DNA from 4 places in the Pseudoalteromonas sp. Bsw20308 genome. Region 4 is predicted to be linked to each of the others. Evidence: predicted binding sites of a transcription regulator. Region 4 holds the regulator's gene; each other region holds the start of a gene.
What was found. The regulator sigma-54, encoded in region 4, starts transcription at its own class of promoters, with help from an activator protein. The targets are predictions, from matches to a motif close to GTTGGCACGNNNNTNGNNT.
Positions count from the first base shown of each region.

Region 1 (4,401 bases), on a different replicon from region 4:
ACTTGACCCGATTGCAGCGTGTCATTAATGCTATCACTTGCTGCAACTTGACCTTGTGGTGCGATTGGGTCGTGCGCATCTACATCATAATAATCAACACGATAACCTACGCTTGTATGAAACTTATCTGTCCAATCAGAATCTTGCTGAATAGCAAAACCCGTTTGCCATGAGCGCGAATCGGTAGTGTCTGATAAGTTAAAGTCGCCGCTGCCATCGTTATTAATATCGTACTGACCACCAGGGGATACAAATACACCTGGGCTAATTTCAATTAAACGCGCTTGCTGTGCATCAGTTAAAGGAATGCGGCGATTTGAAATTGGGCCAGTTAAATCAATAGGCAAGTCGGCTTCGGTAGTAAATTGGCTATAGCCTAATACGCGATTATAGCGCACATCAAATGCAAAAATTGTTTGCTGTTCATTGCTCCATTGGTAAGTCAATTCGGTACGATTTTGCGCGGTATCGGCACCGTCTATAATTTCAACAAAGCTGTTTTGTGCAATTTCTTCGCGTTGTAAGTGCTGAAAATACGTAATATTTTTTATTGATGCATTACTGGAAAGTTCACGCTTATAAATGCTGTGTAATAAGTAAGTAGTGGCTTCGTTTTGATTATCAGGATCGGTAAGTACCGTACTACGGTCTATTTTTACTTGCCCAGTAGGTGAAACAATAGAACCAGCCGCTGGTATTGTACTGCCATTTGCTTGTACGCCTTGGCCAGTAATGTATAAGCCATGATCTATGAGTGCTTGTGTTGGGCGGTTAATACCTGCGTTATCGGTAAATTCAACTTGGTACAACTCAAAGTTAAGATCCCAGCTGCTCTTGTCATCAGGTAATACCCGAAGGGCAGCAAATAGGCTGTCACTTTTAGTACCTGAAAAATCATAGTAACTGCCGTTATCTATGTGCTCAGCGCTTACTCTAAAGCCAACTTTGTCTTTTACAATCGGTGCGCTGTAATCGACCAAAACGCGGTATTGATCCCACCGGCCTGCGGATAAACTTGCTTTGCCTTTGCTTTCATCGGTAGATGCTTTTTTAGAATGTAGATTCACAAAGCCGCCGTTACGTTGACTTGAGCCAAATAGAACCGGCGGTGCGCCTTTTACAACATCAATTTGTTCTACTGCGTTGAACGATAACGGCACCCCAAAACCATTATTGCCAGCTTGGCGGCGTGTACCATCTTGAAAAAGCTCACCCAATTGTCCGCGAATTGTTGGCAAACTTGGTGCACCAAAGCCACTCGCTGAATAGGTATTAGGGCTTACTGCTAATACATCTTGTAGCGTAGTAATATTAAGTTGCTCTATTAACTCACTTGAAATTGGTGTTACCGAGCGGGCTATATCTTGTAGTGCTAAGTTATCACCAAACGGGCCATCTACAGTGGTATCTTTAACTGAAAGGCCTAGAGATTTAGTAATTTGGCCCGCCACTTCAATGTGCTCTATTACATCATTTTTTGTTATTTTTAATTCTTCAGCTGCAAATGAGTTAAGTGGTGTATTTAATATGGCGGCTAAGGATAAAGCCAAGTATGCGTGTTTCAAACGTTTTCTCTCTACGGTTATATGTTGATGTCGATAAAGACCGAAAGGTTTAAAAATAACTTTCAGTAAAACTTCGATTCTTTTTGTTTATAGAACATTATAAAAACAGTTGCTTTTTAGGGGCTGTAATTAAGTAATGTTGTTTCATTAGTGGATGAAACATCAATAGAGCAATTGTATGATATTCCCTGTAAATTATTGCTTTTAATCGGCTTTTTTATTGTAGTCTACTTTTGGGTAGTTAACCTTTTATTATGTATTAACTTCCATATAATAAATCTGCATATTTCAAATAATCCACGCTTTATTTTCTAAAAGTAAAATAAGCAAAAATAATTACGCTGTGTTGAAATAAAAACTAACTAATACGGTCTTGATTACTTCAAGGTTTATTTATACATTTTTGAGGGAATTTTATGACAGGTTCAATGAGTTCAGACGTACAAAATCGTCTGCAGTGGTCTCTTTTATCGCTTCGTTTGGGCGTTTTTATTGTAATGATCATGTGGACATTCGATAAATTCGTAAATCCAGGCCATAGCGCACGTATTTTCGAGCACTTTTATGGGATCAGCGGTTCATCAGACATGGTTGCTTATGTTATCGGTGCTCTGCAACTTGTATTAGTATTGGCATTTTTAGCGGGTATTAAAAAACGCATTACTTATGGTGTGATTTTTGTGATGCATGGTTTGTCTACGCTTTCATCTTATAACCAATACATTGATGGCTTCAACAACTTATTATTCTTCACTGCATGGCCAATGTGGGCTGCGTGTTTTGCACTTTACTTATTACGCGACCAAGACGTGAAATTTACTGTGAAGTAGTAAAAGAAAAAATGGTTATAAGCCATATGGCTTATAACCAATAAGTACACAGGGAGTGTGTGGAAGTCGATTTATATGTTATGCAACTAGTACATAGCATCGTTATATTGCTCAGCAAGGCTCTCTTTTTGCCCTTCGTTAAGTGCTTTCCCCGCTAATTGAAACACTTCGTGTTCTTCTTCACTTAAATGATGATGTACCAAATGGTGCAGCTTTTTAGCTGTAACTAACCATGCAGACGAGCTCATTTCTGTATCTTCGAGTTGTTCAATTAATTCATCAATTTCGTGATGTTCAGCTACGCTGTGGCGTGCTTTTTCATGAGTTAAGTCATCAAACATAAGTGGGTTATAAAAGTAACGTTCTTCAAATTTTGCGTGATCTTCTAATTCTGTTTTTAGCTCATCCATTAACTTGTGGCGCTGCTCTGTGTCGCCGTGTGTTTGAATAAGCGCATCTACCAATTTTCGTTGTTTGTCGTGATCGTGACGTAGTGCTTCAAAAATATTCATAATTAGTCCTTTTACAATTTATTTGCTTATAACACTAACTAGCAAACGAAATGCCAAATATTAAGTTATTGTATTTTAATGAATATATTTTAATTTTTTTATTATTAGGCTGCTATCACTGTAAATTTTACATTTGCATGAATGCAATAATTTCAGGTTTTTGCGTAGTTCAATTATAAAAGTGAGTATAAATCCCTACAGAACCTTACAAATATTTACTGGTTGTTTATTTTATTGCAGTGATAAAGTAGCAGCGTTATTTAGGTACAACCTATATGTTACTCCCACATATAACATCAATCGGTATAAATGCAGGTAGCACGTTAACTTAATAGGATAGTTTAAGGATGAACATAAAAACCCCCATCGCCGCATTATTGCTGTGCGCTCTACTGAGTGCATGTAGTACTGCCTCGCGTTCTGACCCTAACTTATGCATTGAAAAAGCTGAAACGTTTGATCGGAATGGTGCTCAAACAAGCTCACAGGTTTATAATCAATGCATTAGCGCACAAATTAAAAAGGATGAAAAAAACGACACTTTTTTTGATGCCATCGGTACGTTCTTTTTTGAATTTTTTGTAATGTTGGTAAAAAAGTAAATAGGCTAACTTGCAGCTGTGATTTAAAGTAAATAAGTTGCGTAAAAATAGGATTGGTTATGAAGCAATTGTTGATAGCAATTTCACTTTTATTATTACTAAGCGCTTGTACGGCGAAGCCTTACGCAGGCTCGGCAAAATGTATGGAACAAGCAGATATTGCATACGAAACCGATACACGTAAAAATGAGACATTAGATAATGAATGCAAAGCTGCAAAAGTAAATACGCCTAATAAAGAGCTTGAGAATCATGGCTTGGTTGATAGAAGCCTTTTACAGCTAATCGTTAGCGTTTTAAATGGCGTATTTTAATAGTAAAAATATAATTAAATAAGGTATGTATGAGAGAAGAACTAAGAGCAAAAATAATTACCGTATGCGATAAAAAAATAGCAGCTAAAGGCGAAAATGTGGGGCTTTCTTTTTATGCATTTTTTGCCAATAAAAACGACGACCCAGAGCTACTTATGGAGGCCGCTACTTGGTGGATACACACCCATAAATTAGATCATTTTGTAAAAGCACATAAAATTAAACAGATGGTTTTAGATGGACTTTAGTCAATAAACTGAGCAAGTACTTCTAGCTGTGTTTATTTAATCAACAACGACTTGGTTTCTTCCGTTTTCTTTTGCTTTATAAAGTAATTTATCTGCATGCTTAATAAGAACATCCAGTGTGCTTTTTAAAGGGCTACTTACAGAGGCTCCCACACTAAAAGTGATTTTTGTATCACTAGGAAGGTCTTTTATATTACTACAATGCTCGGTAAACCTAGTGGCGAGCTGGTCAAATATATTTCGAATAGCTAGTTCGTCAACTGAATTTAGTGCAAACAACCATTCTTCGCCGCCGTAGCGGCCAAACTGATGATCACCACTTAGTGTTTC
Region 1 covers NZ_CP013139.1:214,734-219,134, forward strand. The annotation lists gene D172_RS18235 (TonB-dependent receptor) at 1-1,565, opposite strand, end outside; gene D172_RS18240 (hypothetical protein) at 1,982-2,395, shown strand; gene D172_RS18245 (hemerythrin domain-containing protein) at 2,482-2,907, opposite strand; gene D172_RS18250 (hypothetical protein) at 3,255-3,509, shown strand; gene D172_RS18255 (hypothetical protein) at 3,569-3,823, shown strand; gene D172_RS18260 (DUF6500 family protein) at 3,853-4,071, shown strand; gene D172_RS18265 (tetratricopeptide repeat-containing diguanylate cyclase) at 4,108-4,401, opposite strand, start outside.
Region 1: the regulator sigma-54 is predicted to act here: its motif matches at 2,947-2,965, upstream of D172_RS18245 (hemerythrin domain-containing protein).

Region 2 (4,401 bases), 310 kb from region 4:
TTTTTAACTTCTTTTTGAACTGACTTCTCTTCGCTTATTTGCTCTTGAACCTCAAAATATTCAGGTTTTAAATATCCGCAAAAGTACTTTATTAGAGGTGGCTTAAAGTTTGTGAACTGTTGAAGTCTTTCAAATGAATTCCAAGGTTCAGACCAACTTTTTAACTGATCAATATAAAAAGGCAAAAAGTAATATGTGGGGGGGAGCTGTTCAAGCTCTTCCTGTCTATTTTCAAGCTTACAGTTGAAGCTAACAATGCTGGCAAACTCTTCCGCAAACTCTCCTGAAATAGAAGTAAATTTACGAAGCTTACCTAATTTTTTTCCTAACAAAATTGTATTTTTATATCTACTAATTATGTACTTTACTCCATTAACCGTAAAGTAAGTAATTGTTTTAACATCATTAGATTTCCACTCCTCATCGAATTGTGGCTCACACCCCATAGACCAGAGTAAACTTTTTACAAGAGTCGACTTCCCTATACTATTATCGTTTCCTGTAACGAGATTCACTCTCTTTAGAAACTCGAACTGATTCGCTTGTTTTTTCGAATCGGATATCAGCACTAACCGTTGAAATATCAAGGCGCTCATTTTTTCTTTCCCTAAGGTTTCTAATTAGTATTTTATAGTTAATTTGCATAATTAATTCGTCAAAAATTGATAAAGGACCTCAGCCATTAAGTCATCATCATTTAAGACTTTTGACCTCAGACCATCATGTTTTGCTTGCTCTAGTAAGGCATATATTAAATCTTTGTCAGACTCATATTTTGTTTCATCTACTTTAGCTCCAGAACGTTTAAACTGGTTTAATAAGTGATTATCAAGTGAGCTTATAAAACCCACCCGCTTGAGCGCGAGTAAACTTAACTTATCTCTTAAGTTTCTTATTTGCCGATGTCTCAATGAAAATACTTTACTAACTTCATTAAAATCTTCTTTGATTTGGTTTACCGAAGGATGACTAGTATGGATAGTAATAGTTTGGCTTACTTCCTCGGAAGTTAAAGATTTTTTTTCTATCAACCTTTCCCAATCATTATAATCAAACTCAAGCCTAATTTTTCGTCCCATATCATCAGCTATGGCTCTATATATAGAAACAACATTTGTCTGGGCTCCAGGGAGCAAGGTATTAATCAGTTTTGCAAATTCCCCTAAAATAAAATTCTCTTGGTTTTGAAGTTGTATTTCAGGAATAATAAATTGAAGGTGTTCAGGTAGTACCTGAATACCTAGCTCAGCTTTAATAGACGCAGTCAACTCAGCAACAGTATCTTCTTTTAGGTCACCTGTTTTGATAATATCTAGGTTTAAATTATTAGTTGTTGGAAGTGAAAAACCATTAGATGAAACCAAACCAATAGTGGAAACCCGATCTTCATACTGCTTATTTGAACACGAACTCAATAGCTTACCCAGCACAGAATTTTTAGCTGGTTGATCAGGTTTAGATTTAACTCTTTTTGTTAGTGAGGCAGCAGTAAATACCTTCTGCTGGTTTTTTACTTGATAGAAGTCAAATTTTGCATGCTTGGGGTCCAAGCTATCAGAAATTACAACATCTTCATGATATTCAACTAGTAATGCATATTCTTGCTTATTACTGTGCTTTTCAATTATCTTACACAACGCCCAGTGATACTGAAAAGTGTATTTTCCAAAAGTGCTAGCACCGGCATTTTCTCTTTGGGGTTCTGCAAGGACATTGTCAGTCATATGACATTAATCTCGATCTATTTCCTTATAAAACTTAGTATTACATGATAACTTCAATTCACAAAGTTGAATATGCAGCTTAATTTATCATTTTAATTTTGTTTATAACTCCCTTCTACGCGCCTTCATAACTTCACCATGAATGATCTTTTAACTTTATCATTTGATTAAAAGAGGTTTTTAATGGAGGTAATATATTAGAAAGCCATTCCTTACAATTTTAAGTATTTAATAAATGCTTCTATCTAATCATTGAGAGACGCACCAAAATAACTATAAGTCTTAAAAGTTACAAGGTTACATTAATTTGGTATATTAAAAAGTAGCACAGAGGTAGCACAGGGTAATTTCGGTTAGTATGTATTTACTTGGAAAGCTTGTAAAAGTGGTGGCCCCTCCCAGACTCGAACTGGGGACCTAACGATTATGAGTCGTGTGCTCTAACCAACTGAGCTAAGGGGCCAACTTTTATATAACTGCTAGGCAGTTAATTTTTGAAGCGTTCAGTCACAGAGCGACTAAAGCGGGTTGCAGTATAAAAACTTTTTGGGGGCTTGTCACTACTAAAAAACCTTTATTTTAACAATCAGTAAGCTAACTGCTTAAATAGTAATCTTTTATGAGGGAGTAATGTGTAAAAATGAGGAATTTAAGAGAAGGGATTCATGCAAGCCAATTAAAAGTGCCTATTTAAGCTGTATTTAAAATTGACTTACACAACTAATAATACAAATAACACAACGTTACTTTTTAGCAATAATATAAATGGCGTGTATTAACCCTGGGAAATAACCTAGCAGTGTTAATAAAATATTTAACCAAAAATGCATACCTAAGCCTACTTGCAAAAATACACCTAGTGGCGGTAATAAAACTGACAATATTATACGAATGATATCCATAACTTAACTCCTTTAAAATTAAAAAACAAAAAGCCCAGATTCACTGGGCTTTGAGTATAGTGCATTATTCAGCAACGATAGATAATTTATCTACCACGTCGCGCACATCTTCAGCATTTTTGGCAATTTTAACCGCTAGCTGTTTTTCAGCTTCAGATTCTACAGAACCGTTTAGAGTTACAATACCGTTATCGGTATCAACATCGATGTCTGTACCACCAACTTCTGAGTCAAATAGGAAGCGTGTTGTGATTACGGTGGTGATTTTAGCGTCTGTTAGGTCGTTATCACCATCATCCATCATGTCTTTGTCTGTGTTTTTGGTATCCATGTTTTTTACAACAGTCAGGCTGTTTTCAACATCGGATACGCCATCTAGGCTAAGTACAAGTTCTTCTGCTAACTCTTTTTCAATTTCGCTATCAACTTTACCTGTAAGTACTACCTTGCCATTTTTTACATCAGTGTTAATGTCAAAGTTGTTTAGATTAGTGTTCATAAGTAGCACTGTTTCTGCCTTACCATCAATCCAAGCATCTTTACTTTCGTTTTCCCAGCTGTTTGCTTGGGCACTCATAGCCGTAGTACCAAGAACTAAAGCCGCGATAATAGATTTGTTAAATGTTTTCATAATCTTTCTCCTTTTGATTAAAGACACTTTAACTAATGCGAACTTTAGGCCAACTAAATTTAACATTTAAATTCAATGGGTTGGGAATTTAAATCAACTCATTTCATGTTATAGCCGTGTAACTATTTACAGACTCATCGGTAAAACTTTCTCACATTGTGAAAATAGCTAGATAATTGCTGTTTTGGTTAATCTATCGTTAATATAACAAAACTAAAAACAGACTGAAAAATTAAGCCTCTGATAATTATTGAAATTATATTTGGTACGCCGTTTGCTTACTCACCACCAATAGTAAATATAATAAGGAATACCCATGTCTGTAAAAGTTGAAGACCGCCCAATAGAGCATGTACGCGAACAAGTGATAGATCAATTAATTTATAATTACAGCCATGGCGTTATTTCAGTGGATGCATTTGAAAGACGCTTAGATGAGGCTATGGATGCAAGTAGTAATGAAGCTTTGTTAATCCTAGTTGAAGACTTAACACTTAATACCGATCAGCAATATAAAGCAGAAAAACAATCGCAATTTACTCCACATTATAGTGCACAGCAAAACAGCGATGATGATTTTACGCTACGCAGCATTTTGGGTTCTAACGAGCGCAGTGGTCAATGGGTTGTGCCAAAAAATATATACTTAACCAATTTTATGGGCTCTGTAGTGCTTGATTTTACTGATGCCATTTTTACCCACCAAAATGTAACGATTCACGTTAACTGTATTTTTGGTAGCGATGAAATTTATGTACCAGAGCATGTAAATGTAGTCTCTAAAATGTTTTGTATTTTAAGCAGCCTTGAAAACAAGTCGGTATCGCTTAACAAGCGCCAAGGGCCCACTATTCATATTGAAGGTAAAGCAGTAATGGGATCGGTTGAAGTTAAAATAAAACGCACCATAAAAGAGAAGTTTATGAGCTTTGCAAACGAGCTAAAAACACAACTTGGCGTTAATAATAACCGCTCATTATAATTTATCTAGCAGCGCGTTAGAGTCGATTGACCTTTAAGGTCAGATATTGCCTTAATTAGGTGCGTTTAATTGCTGCCCGAGATTTGTAACCTAAATAACCTGAACTCTGGATAATAAATCTATCTCAAGCAACTATTTTCAGTGCTAACTGCAGTCCTAGGT
Region 2 covers NZ_CP013138.1:487,393-491,793, reverse strand. The annotation lists gene D172_RS02060 (hypothetical protein) at 1-596, opposite strand, end outside; gene D172_RS02055 (DUF4297 domain-containing protein) at 648-1,724, opposite strand; tRNA gene D172_RS02050 (tRNA-Ile) at 2,111-2,187, opposite strand; gene D172_RS21140 (YqaE/Pmp3 family membrane protein) at 2,468-2,626, opposite strand; gene D172_RS02045 (BON domain-containing protein) at 2,691-3,257, opposite strand; gene D172_RS02040 (LiaF domain-containing protein) at 3,574-4,239, shown strand.
Region 2: the regulator sigma-54 is predicted to act here: its motif matches at 3,519-3,537, upstream of D172_RS02040 (LiaF domain-containing protein).

Region 3 (4,401 bases), 1.7 Mb from region 4:
GGTAATTGATGATGAATCAATCACTCCACTGGTTGTATCTGCAAGTGATGGGTTGCCAATAGGCTCCCCTTTATTATCAATTGCCTGAATACTTACTTCGTTCGGATTAGCGGTATAGGTAATAATGAAGTTACTGGCAGGTAATTCACTACCTTTGCCTGGCTCAACCGTTGCGGTCATGTTTGTAACACCACCAGTATTATCTTGATAAGCAAATGCATTTTCTGTTGGTATGGTAAAAATATCCCCCCCCAACTCACCATTTGCATTCATGCCTAATTTATTTTGTTCGTTAAATGCATCTGCAATAGCCAGTCCCATTTGACCGATTTGATTTTGCGCCGGCACTAAAATATCGTCTCTAAAAGCAAGTAAACCGCCAATTTTACCTTTTAATTTGCTCGTATCAATTTCAAGTGGCACAGCTTTGCCACCGTTAACATCTAACGTTAGCTCTTTAAAACTAGGATCGGGGTCGCCTCTCATAGAAAACAAATTAAACGAACCATTTTGCATAACAACGGCTTCTCCTGTACCCATAAACACAAGCTTTTCACCATTTGGTCCATCAAGTGTTTCTATATCTATAAGTTCGGATAAATCACGTATTGCTTTGTCACGTTCGTTAAAAGTTGAACTTGCATCAGCAGCATTATTCGTTCCATTTACAGCAGCTATATCTTTATTTAAAGCGCTAATACTTTGGATTAGCGTATTGGCTTCCTCTGAAAATATTTCTAATTGTTCATTCACTATACTTTGCTGATCAAAGACAATACCTGAGAGTCTATCCATTTGATCAATTAAGCTTTGTGCATCAGTAATAACTAAAGAACGAGCTACCGTTGATGATGGTTGATTGAGTGCCTCTTGCACGTTATTAAATAACGAATTTATGCCTGTAGATAAGCTATTTGCTTCCTCTGAAAATAAGGTATCAACCCTATTTGCCTCTGTTACAAACTGATCAAAAAATGATTTATTAGATGTATCTCTGTTTAGCTGTTCTTGAGCAAATTGGTTTAGCAAACGGTAGGTTTCACCCCTACCTACCTGATTATCTACCATGGTAGTAAATTCTGTGCGCTCGCGTACATAGCCTTCTGTATTTACATTGGCAATGTTTTTACTTGTCGTTTGCAGTAACTCAGAACTAGCTCTGACTCCTGAACTGGCAATACTCAATAAATCATACGACATGTTACTTTACTCCTTGGCGAATCGCGTTTGCTGCAATATCTTTTAATTCTGCACTATTGAGTACTTGTTTTATTTTGCTAGCGTAATTTGGATCGGTTGCATAACCCGCTTTTTGTAACGAATCTAAAAAGTCGCTTGGCTTTGCTGTATTTTGTAATGCTTCTTGGTAGCGTGGGTTTTGTGTCAAAAAATCAACAAAGTCATTTACACTTTCTTTTATTGAGTCGTACGCCCTAAAGTTTGCTTTCTTTTTGACCGCTGTACCTTGCTCAAATTCGAGTGTGACTTTACTGGCTTTTTCACCTTCCCAGCTTTTATCTGATTTAATATTAAATAAGTTATTTGAACTGTTACCATCACTTTTATTAATGATATGTTTACCCCAACCAGTCTCAAGCGCTGCTTGCGCAACCATTACAGCCGGGTTTAAACCAATTTTCTTTGCTGCCGTTTTAGCGTGTTCCCACACAGAGCTAACAAACTCTTCAGCCGATTCAAATACCGGAGTCTCTATTTTTGATTCTGTAATATCCATGTTCATGTTCGTACTTACAGGCTCTACTGATTTATTATTATTTTCATGAGGAAGCTCTGAGCCCACTCGCTTATCACTTAAAAAGTCCGCTGTTGTTCTCAAAACAGATCCGGGCATAAAATTTTTACCATCAGGGGATAACTGTTGAACGATTAAGTCTGCAAGGCCTAAAGAACCATTTGATGATAGTTCTGTCGATAATTGTTGATCGTGCATTTCTTCAAAGAACTTAACCCCACTGGAATTAAATGGGCTTTCTTTGTCCTCAAATGCTTCGTTTGCCTTGCGCATACTTTTAAGTAACATTTGAGTGAAAATTGCTTCAAATTGTGCAGCGGCTTTTTTTAGCGCAGCCTTTGATGCATCAGTCGATGAATCACCACTGGTTAAGGCTTCTTTACGAAGTGAATCTAAGTTGCCTAAATCAAAAAAGTTTTGCTTATCGAGATGATTTGTTTCCATCAGCTTTTTGACACAATAATGAGTAATGCAATTAAAATGCAAAAATTGAGCCAGTTGACTAACTTTAAATTAGATATATTGCGAGGGAATGATTTTGCCCTAGTAAAAATGTTACTAGGGCGTGTTTAAATACTAAATAACAACTAGTTGACCGTTTATTGCACCAGCCTCTTTTAGCGCTTCAAGAATAGCCATCAAATCACCTGGTGCAGCACCAACTTCATTGATTGCTCTGACTAAATCGTCCAAGCTAACACCAGGATTAAATACAAATGCACGTGAATCATCCTGATTCACATCAATGATACTTTGATTCGTAACGGCGGTTTCACCTTCACTTAATGCATTAGGCTGAGATACATTTTGTTGCTCGGTAATCGTCACAGTTAAACCACCATGAGTAATCGCGGCTGGCTGTAGTTTTACATTTTTCCCAATTACAATCGTCCCCGTACGAGAGTTAACAATAATTTTTGCTGCGTTATCCGCAGGGGTAAACTCTAAGTTTTCAAGTGTTGATAAATACGATACACGTTGTGATGCATCTCTTGGGGCAATAACACGAATAGATGCAGCATCAATAGCTTGTGCGCTATTGGGACCAACTAAGTCGTTTATCGTACTTTCTAAACGTTTCGCTGTTGTAAAATCTGGGCGATTTAAATTAAAAGTAATATAGTCGCTTTGCATAAATGGACTTTTAACGGCACGTTCAACAGTAGCACCATTGGGAATTCGACCGACGGTGGGTGTGTTTATAACAACCTTGCTGCCATCCAAACCCTCAGCTCCTAAGCCGCCAACAATAAGGCTACCTTGTGCTATAGCGTATACATTCCCATCAACACCTTTTAAAAATGTTTGAATTAAAGTACCACCGCGCAAACTACCGGCGCTGCCAATAGACGACACGGTAATATCAATTGTTTGTCCTGGTTTTCTGAACGCAGGTAACTCTGCATGCACAGCAACAGCAGCCACATTTTTAATTTTAGGGCTTAAATTAGCCGGCAGTGTAATACCAAAATTACTTAACATGCCCTTGAAACTCTGTTGGGTAAACTTACTTTGCTCGCCAGTCCCAGGTAAGCCAACAACTAACCCGTAACCCACTAATTGGTTAGAACGCACACCTTCAACCATAGAGATATCTTTAATACGCTCTGCATGTGCCGAAAATTGACATCCCAGCAAAACAATTAAACAAAAAAACTTAAATACATTCATATTGAATGTCCTCTAAAAAGGAAAGAGCGAGCTACTAAAAAAGCGCGTTAACCAACCAGCACTTTGTGCTTCTTGGGTTTGCCCTTTACCTGAATATTGAATCCGTGCATTAGCTATTCGGTTTGATTCAACCGTATTATCTGAGCCAACATCTTGCGGGCGCACCAACCCTTCTAAGCGAATAAACTCTTCGCCTGTATTAAGAGTTAACCATTTTTCACCTCGAATAACTAAGTTACCGTTTGGTAAAACACGCATCACATTAACCGATATATTGCCAAATAAACTATTTGATTGATTTGATTTAGAGTCACCAGAAAACGATGAATCACTGCCAATTCCAAATTGAATACTGTCGCCACCGATATTAACAGGAAGTCCCCCCAAACCAATTACAGGGTCAAGGCTCGTGTCAGATTGCTTATCTGTTTCTGTTTTTGCCGCTTTTGTAGCTTGGGTAGATTCTTGCAATTTAACCGTAATGATATCGCCGGTACGCAGAGCTTTTCTGTCCGCGTATAAATCGTTCGACACATTCGTGTTAAATAAAGAGCCTGTTGCTACAACAGGTTCTATATTTGGTTCTGGGTACATTGGCGCATAGTAAGGATCGTCTTGCACTATTTCACTATTTTGTGTTGATACACATCCACTTAAAAATAGAGTGCCTGCCGCAAATAACATAATATTACGCATATTCTGCCCCTAAACCTTATAGTTGCTGATTGATATAACTCATCATTTCGTCGACGGCTGAAATTACTTTTGAATTCATTTCATAAATACGTTGAGTTTCGATAAGATTTACCAGCTCTTCTGTGACATTTACGTTTGATGTTTCAAGTGAGCCTTGAATAATACTACCAAGCCCCTCAACCCCAGGGTTACCCTGCACCGGAGCACCACTTACAGCTGTTTCGGTATAAAGGTTTTGACCAATCGGCTCAAGACCCGATGGATTAATGAAGTCACTAATG
Region 3 covers NZ_CP013138.1:3,061,169-3,065,569, forward strand. The annotation lists gene flgK (flagellar hook-associated protein FlgK) at 1-1,200, opposite strand, end outside; gene flgJ (flagellar assembly peptidoglycan hydrolase FlgJ) at 1,202-2,197, opposite strand; gene D172_RS13520 (flagellar basal body P-ring protein FlgI) at 2,330-3,424, opposite strand; gene flgH (flagellar basal body L-ring protein FlgH) at 3,437-4,120, opposite strand; gene flgG (flagellar basal-body rod protein FlgG) at 4,137-4,401, opposite strand, start outside.
Region 3: the regulator sigma-54 is predicted to act here: its motif matches at 2,234-2,252, upstream of flgJ (flagellar assembly peptidoglycan hydrolase FlgJ).

Region 4 (4,401 bases):
CGGTGTTCATTAGCGCGCCAGCTGAACGCTCTTGATATGAAAGTGCTTGTGTTGCACGTTCACGGTCTTGAATATCCATCGCGCTGACAACGTCTTTATAAACGGTGTCTGGTAAACTACGGAGTACTTCACCTAAGTCATCGTGGCCCATGTCTTCAGTTGCGGCTGCAATGTGCTCAGGTTCCATTTGGGCAATAATGCCTAAACGAACATCTTCGGAAAGCTCTTCAAGAACATCACCTTGTACATCAGGGTCAACCAACTGCCAAAGTAGTCGGCGAATTTTATGCGGCGATGACTCTAATAATAATGCGGTATCACAAGGAGCTGTTTTTGCTAACATCCGCCTAACTTGAACAAATTGACCACTGTTAAGCGACTTTGTCACTTGTTTTAATTGTTGTAGTGGATAGTCTTGTTCAAAAGCTTCAGGCATTGGCGTCCTTATTGATTTCTATATAACTATGGATAGGGAGGTTTATTAATGGGGTAATTAACCACATTTAGTTTATCTTAGTTTCGGTTTTTAGCTAAGTGCTATTCTTCTTCATTAAAGCGTTGTGCTATCAATTGACCAACGGCATTTAAAGCTTGTTCGGCATCAGGGCCCTCACACACTACTTTTACCTCTTTTCCTTGACTGCTTTCCAGTAGCATTAAAGCCAATACACTGTCCCCAGGCGCTTCTTTATCATCTTGATATATCATGATTGAGGCATCAAATTTAATAGCAAGTTGCGCTAATACTGTAGCGGCTCTTGCATGAAGTCCTAATTTATTTTTTATTAAAAAAGTGTCTTCTAAACGCATAAGTTACTCTACCTAAGCTGAACAGATGATTATTTTGAATGAGTTATTTTTCTTGTTCTCTATGGCGGATTTTTACATTTGGATGTGTCATCGAAAAACTTTCACCAATCGTTTGTGCTAAATATACTGAGCGATGTTGCCCACCAGTACAACCTATAGCAATAGTTAAGTAGCTACGGTTATTTCGCTCTAAATGTGGCAACCATGTTTGTACAAAAGTTTGAATTTGCCAAGTGAACTTTTGGACAATGCTGTGGCTGGCTAAGTAATCCTTTACGGGTTGGTCTAAGCCATTTAAAGGTTTTAATTCTGGCTCCCAATGTGGGTTCGGTAAAAAGCGTGCATCAAAGACATAATCAGCTTCCTTAGGAATGCCGTGTTTAAAGCCAAACGACTCAAAAGTAACAATGAGTTGTTTATCTTTTTTACCCAGAATTTTTTCACGAATTGATTCAGCAAGTTGATGAACACTTAAATCACTCGTGTCGATCATATAGTCAGCGCGAGTCGTGAGAACATCGAGTAGTTCTTTTTCTTTTTTTATAGCTAAATCAAGAGGTAATGAGTCAACTGATAACGGGTGTAGACGGCGAGTCTCAGAAAAACGTTTAATTAATGTTTGATCCTCACTGTCTAGATAAAACAGAGTCGGTTTAGCAAAGCCAGGTAAGTATTCAAGGATATCGTTAAATTCATCTTGCTCTTTTGGTAAATTACGGACATCAATACTAACTGCAATTTTGTCGTAGTTATCAGATACACTTCTCACTAAAGAAGGTAGCAGATTAATTGGAATATTATCTACGCAATAATAACCTAAATCTTCAACTACGCGTAAAGCAACCGATTTTCCAGAACCGGAACGGCCACTTATGATAATTAATTCCATTTATCACCCATTATGTTAATTACGATTGTTCTACAATAACTTGATACAGTTCAGTATCTGATTTTGCGCTGCGTAACTGTTTACAAAAATCTTTATTATTTAGTTTATCAGCTATCGTTGCGAGCGTCTTTAAGTGCTGCTGGTTATCGCCATCAGGTACGATGAGAGCAACAAATATATCAACAGGGCGATTATCTATTGCATCAAAATTAATAGGTGTTTCGCTTACTAATACGAGTGCTAAAGGCTCTTCTGCACCGCTCATTCGCCCATGAGGGATTGCAATACCTCTTCCTATACCAGTGCTTCCCAGTTTTTCTCTATTCATTAAGGCGCTGAGAATATCTTGTTGAGAAAGATATGGGAGCTTGTCATGAGCAAGTTGACTGATGAACTCTAAAATTCTTTTTTTACTATTAAAAAGGACCGCAGCTCTGCTGCAGTCCTGGCATATAAGTGAACTTAATTTCATAATATTAGTGTCGAGCAAGCTTCTCTTTGTGTTTAATAACTTGGCGATCGAGCTTGTCAATCAGCGAGTCAATGGCGGCGTACATATCTTGATGTTCAGTAGAGGCAAATAACTCAGCTCCACTTACATGAATCGTTGCCTCAGCTTTTTGGTTTAATTTTTCTATATCAAGAATGACATGAACATTATTAATATGATCTGAGTGTCTTTCTAGCTTCGCAAATTTGGTATTTACATAATCTCTTAATGAATCAGTTACTTCTACGTGACGACCAGTTAAGTTTAGTTGCATAAGCATTACCCTCTTTGTTTAGCGTCTTAAATCAAACTTTTTCGCTGATTTGACGGTGGAATAGCTAGAGATTCGCGATATTTTGCGATTGTACGTCTCGCTACTTTTATTCCTTGCTCAGCTAATATATCTGCAATTTTACTATCACTCAATGGTTTTGCTGAGTTTTCTGCTGCGATTAATTTTTTAATGAGAGCGCGTATTGCTGTTGATGAGCATTCGCCTCCATTTTCAGTACTTACATGGCTTGAGAAAAAATATTTAAGCTCAAAAATACCGCGAGGTGTATGCATATATTTTTGAGTTGTTACGCGTGAAATAGTTGATTCGTGCATTTCTACCATTTCTGCTACATCATTTAAAACCATTGGTTTCATGGCTTCGGGGCCATGCTCAAAAAAACCTTGTTGTTGCTTAACAATACAATTAGTTACTTTTAATAGTGTATCGTTTCTACTTTCTAAACTTTTAATAAACCATTTAGCTTCTTGTAGATGCGAGCGAATAAACTGGCTATCACCACTTGATTTAACGGTGCGTGACATTGCTGCATATTGGCTGTTGACTCTGATTTTAGGCATGCTATCTGGGTTTAGTTCAACAACCCAGCGACCTTTTATTTTTTTCACCGATACATCAGGAATTACATACTCAGATTCTTCTCTAACTATAGTATCCGCCGGTTTTGGGCTAAGAGTATGTATTAAAGTCATTATTTCTTTAAGCTCTTCTTCTTTGAGCTTTGTTTTTTTCATTAATGTACGATAGTCGCGAGCAGCTAATAGATCAATGTGCTCGGTTAAAATCATTTTTGTTTCATTAATATAGGGTGTTTCTTTATCGTATTGGTTCAGCTGAATACATAAGCATTCTTGTAAACTACGTGCTGCAATACCAACAGGGTCAAACAATTGAATTCGTTTTAAAACAGCTTCTATTTCGTCAAGTTCAACTTCGTTGTCTTCTTCGTTCTCTTGATTAAAACTTTCTAAAATTTCTTCGCAGCTCAGCGTTAAAATACCCGAATCATCTACGGCTTCAACAATCGCAATCGCAATCGCTTCATCGGTAGGACTAAAGGGAGTCAGTTGTAGTTGCCACATTAGGTATTCATGGAGCGTTTCAGTTGAGGAGCCTTGGTATATAGATTCATCTTCAGGCATTGGTCCTGATGATGACGCTGGGGCTGCGCTCATATATTCATCCCAACTAACATCCATAGCCATTTCATCACTTAGCGTATCTTTAGCAAGTGCTTCACCACTGTCTTGCTCATATTCGCTCGGAACATCATCAGCATTTGCGCTAACAGTTACATCGTCGTTATCTGCTTTTTGCTCGTTTTTACCAGCAGAATCTTCGGCGTAATCTTGCTCTTCAACCTCTAATAGGGGGTTGCTGTCGAGTGCTTCTTGTATTTCTTGCTGGAGATCCAATGTACTGAGTTGCAGCAGGCGAATTGCTTGTTGCAGCTGTGGAGTCATTGTAAGTTGCTGGCCCATGCGCAGCTGTAATGATTGCCTCATGTATCTCTAACAATCCTTTTATGTTGTTATAATTAATACTAGCAGATGCTTAAAGACATGGCGTAAATGTTACAGCCTAAATTGTTCGCCTAAATAAACATCACGTACTGTTTTATCGTTTAATACGTGCTCTGGTGTACCAGAAGCAATTAACTCACCATGAGAAACTATGTAGGCTTTTTCGCAAACATCAAGAGTTTCTCTTACATTATGGTCGGTAATTAACACACCAATACCACGATTTTTAAGATGTTCTATTATTTTCTTTATATCTAACACTGAAATAGGGTCAACACCAGCAAAAGGCTCATCAAGCAATATAAATTTAGGATCAGCGGCTAGTGCTCGCGCTATTTCAACTCGGCGACGCTCGCCTCCTGATAATGCCATACCTTGGCTATCACGAATGTGC
Region 4 covers NZ_CP013138.1:799,678-804,078, forward strand. The annotation lists gene mgtE (magnesium transporter) at 1-436, opposite strand, end outside; gene D172_RS03390 (HPr family phosphocarrier protein) at 538-810, opposite strand; gene rapZ (RNase adapter RapZ) at 854-1,699, opposite strand; gene ptsN (PTS IIA-like nitrogen regulatory protein PtsN) at 1,719-2,171, opposite strand; gene hpf (ribosome hibernation promoting factor) at 2,176-2,463, opposite strand; gene D172_RS03410 (RNA polymerase factor sigma-54) at 2,490-3,989, opposite strand; gene lptB (LPS export ABC transporter ATP-binding protein) at 4,059-4,401, opposite strand, start outside.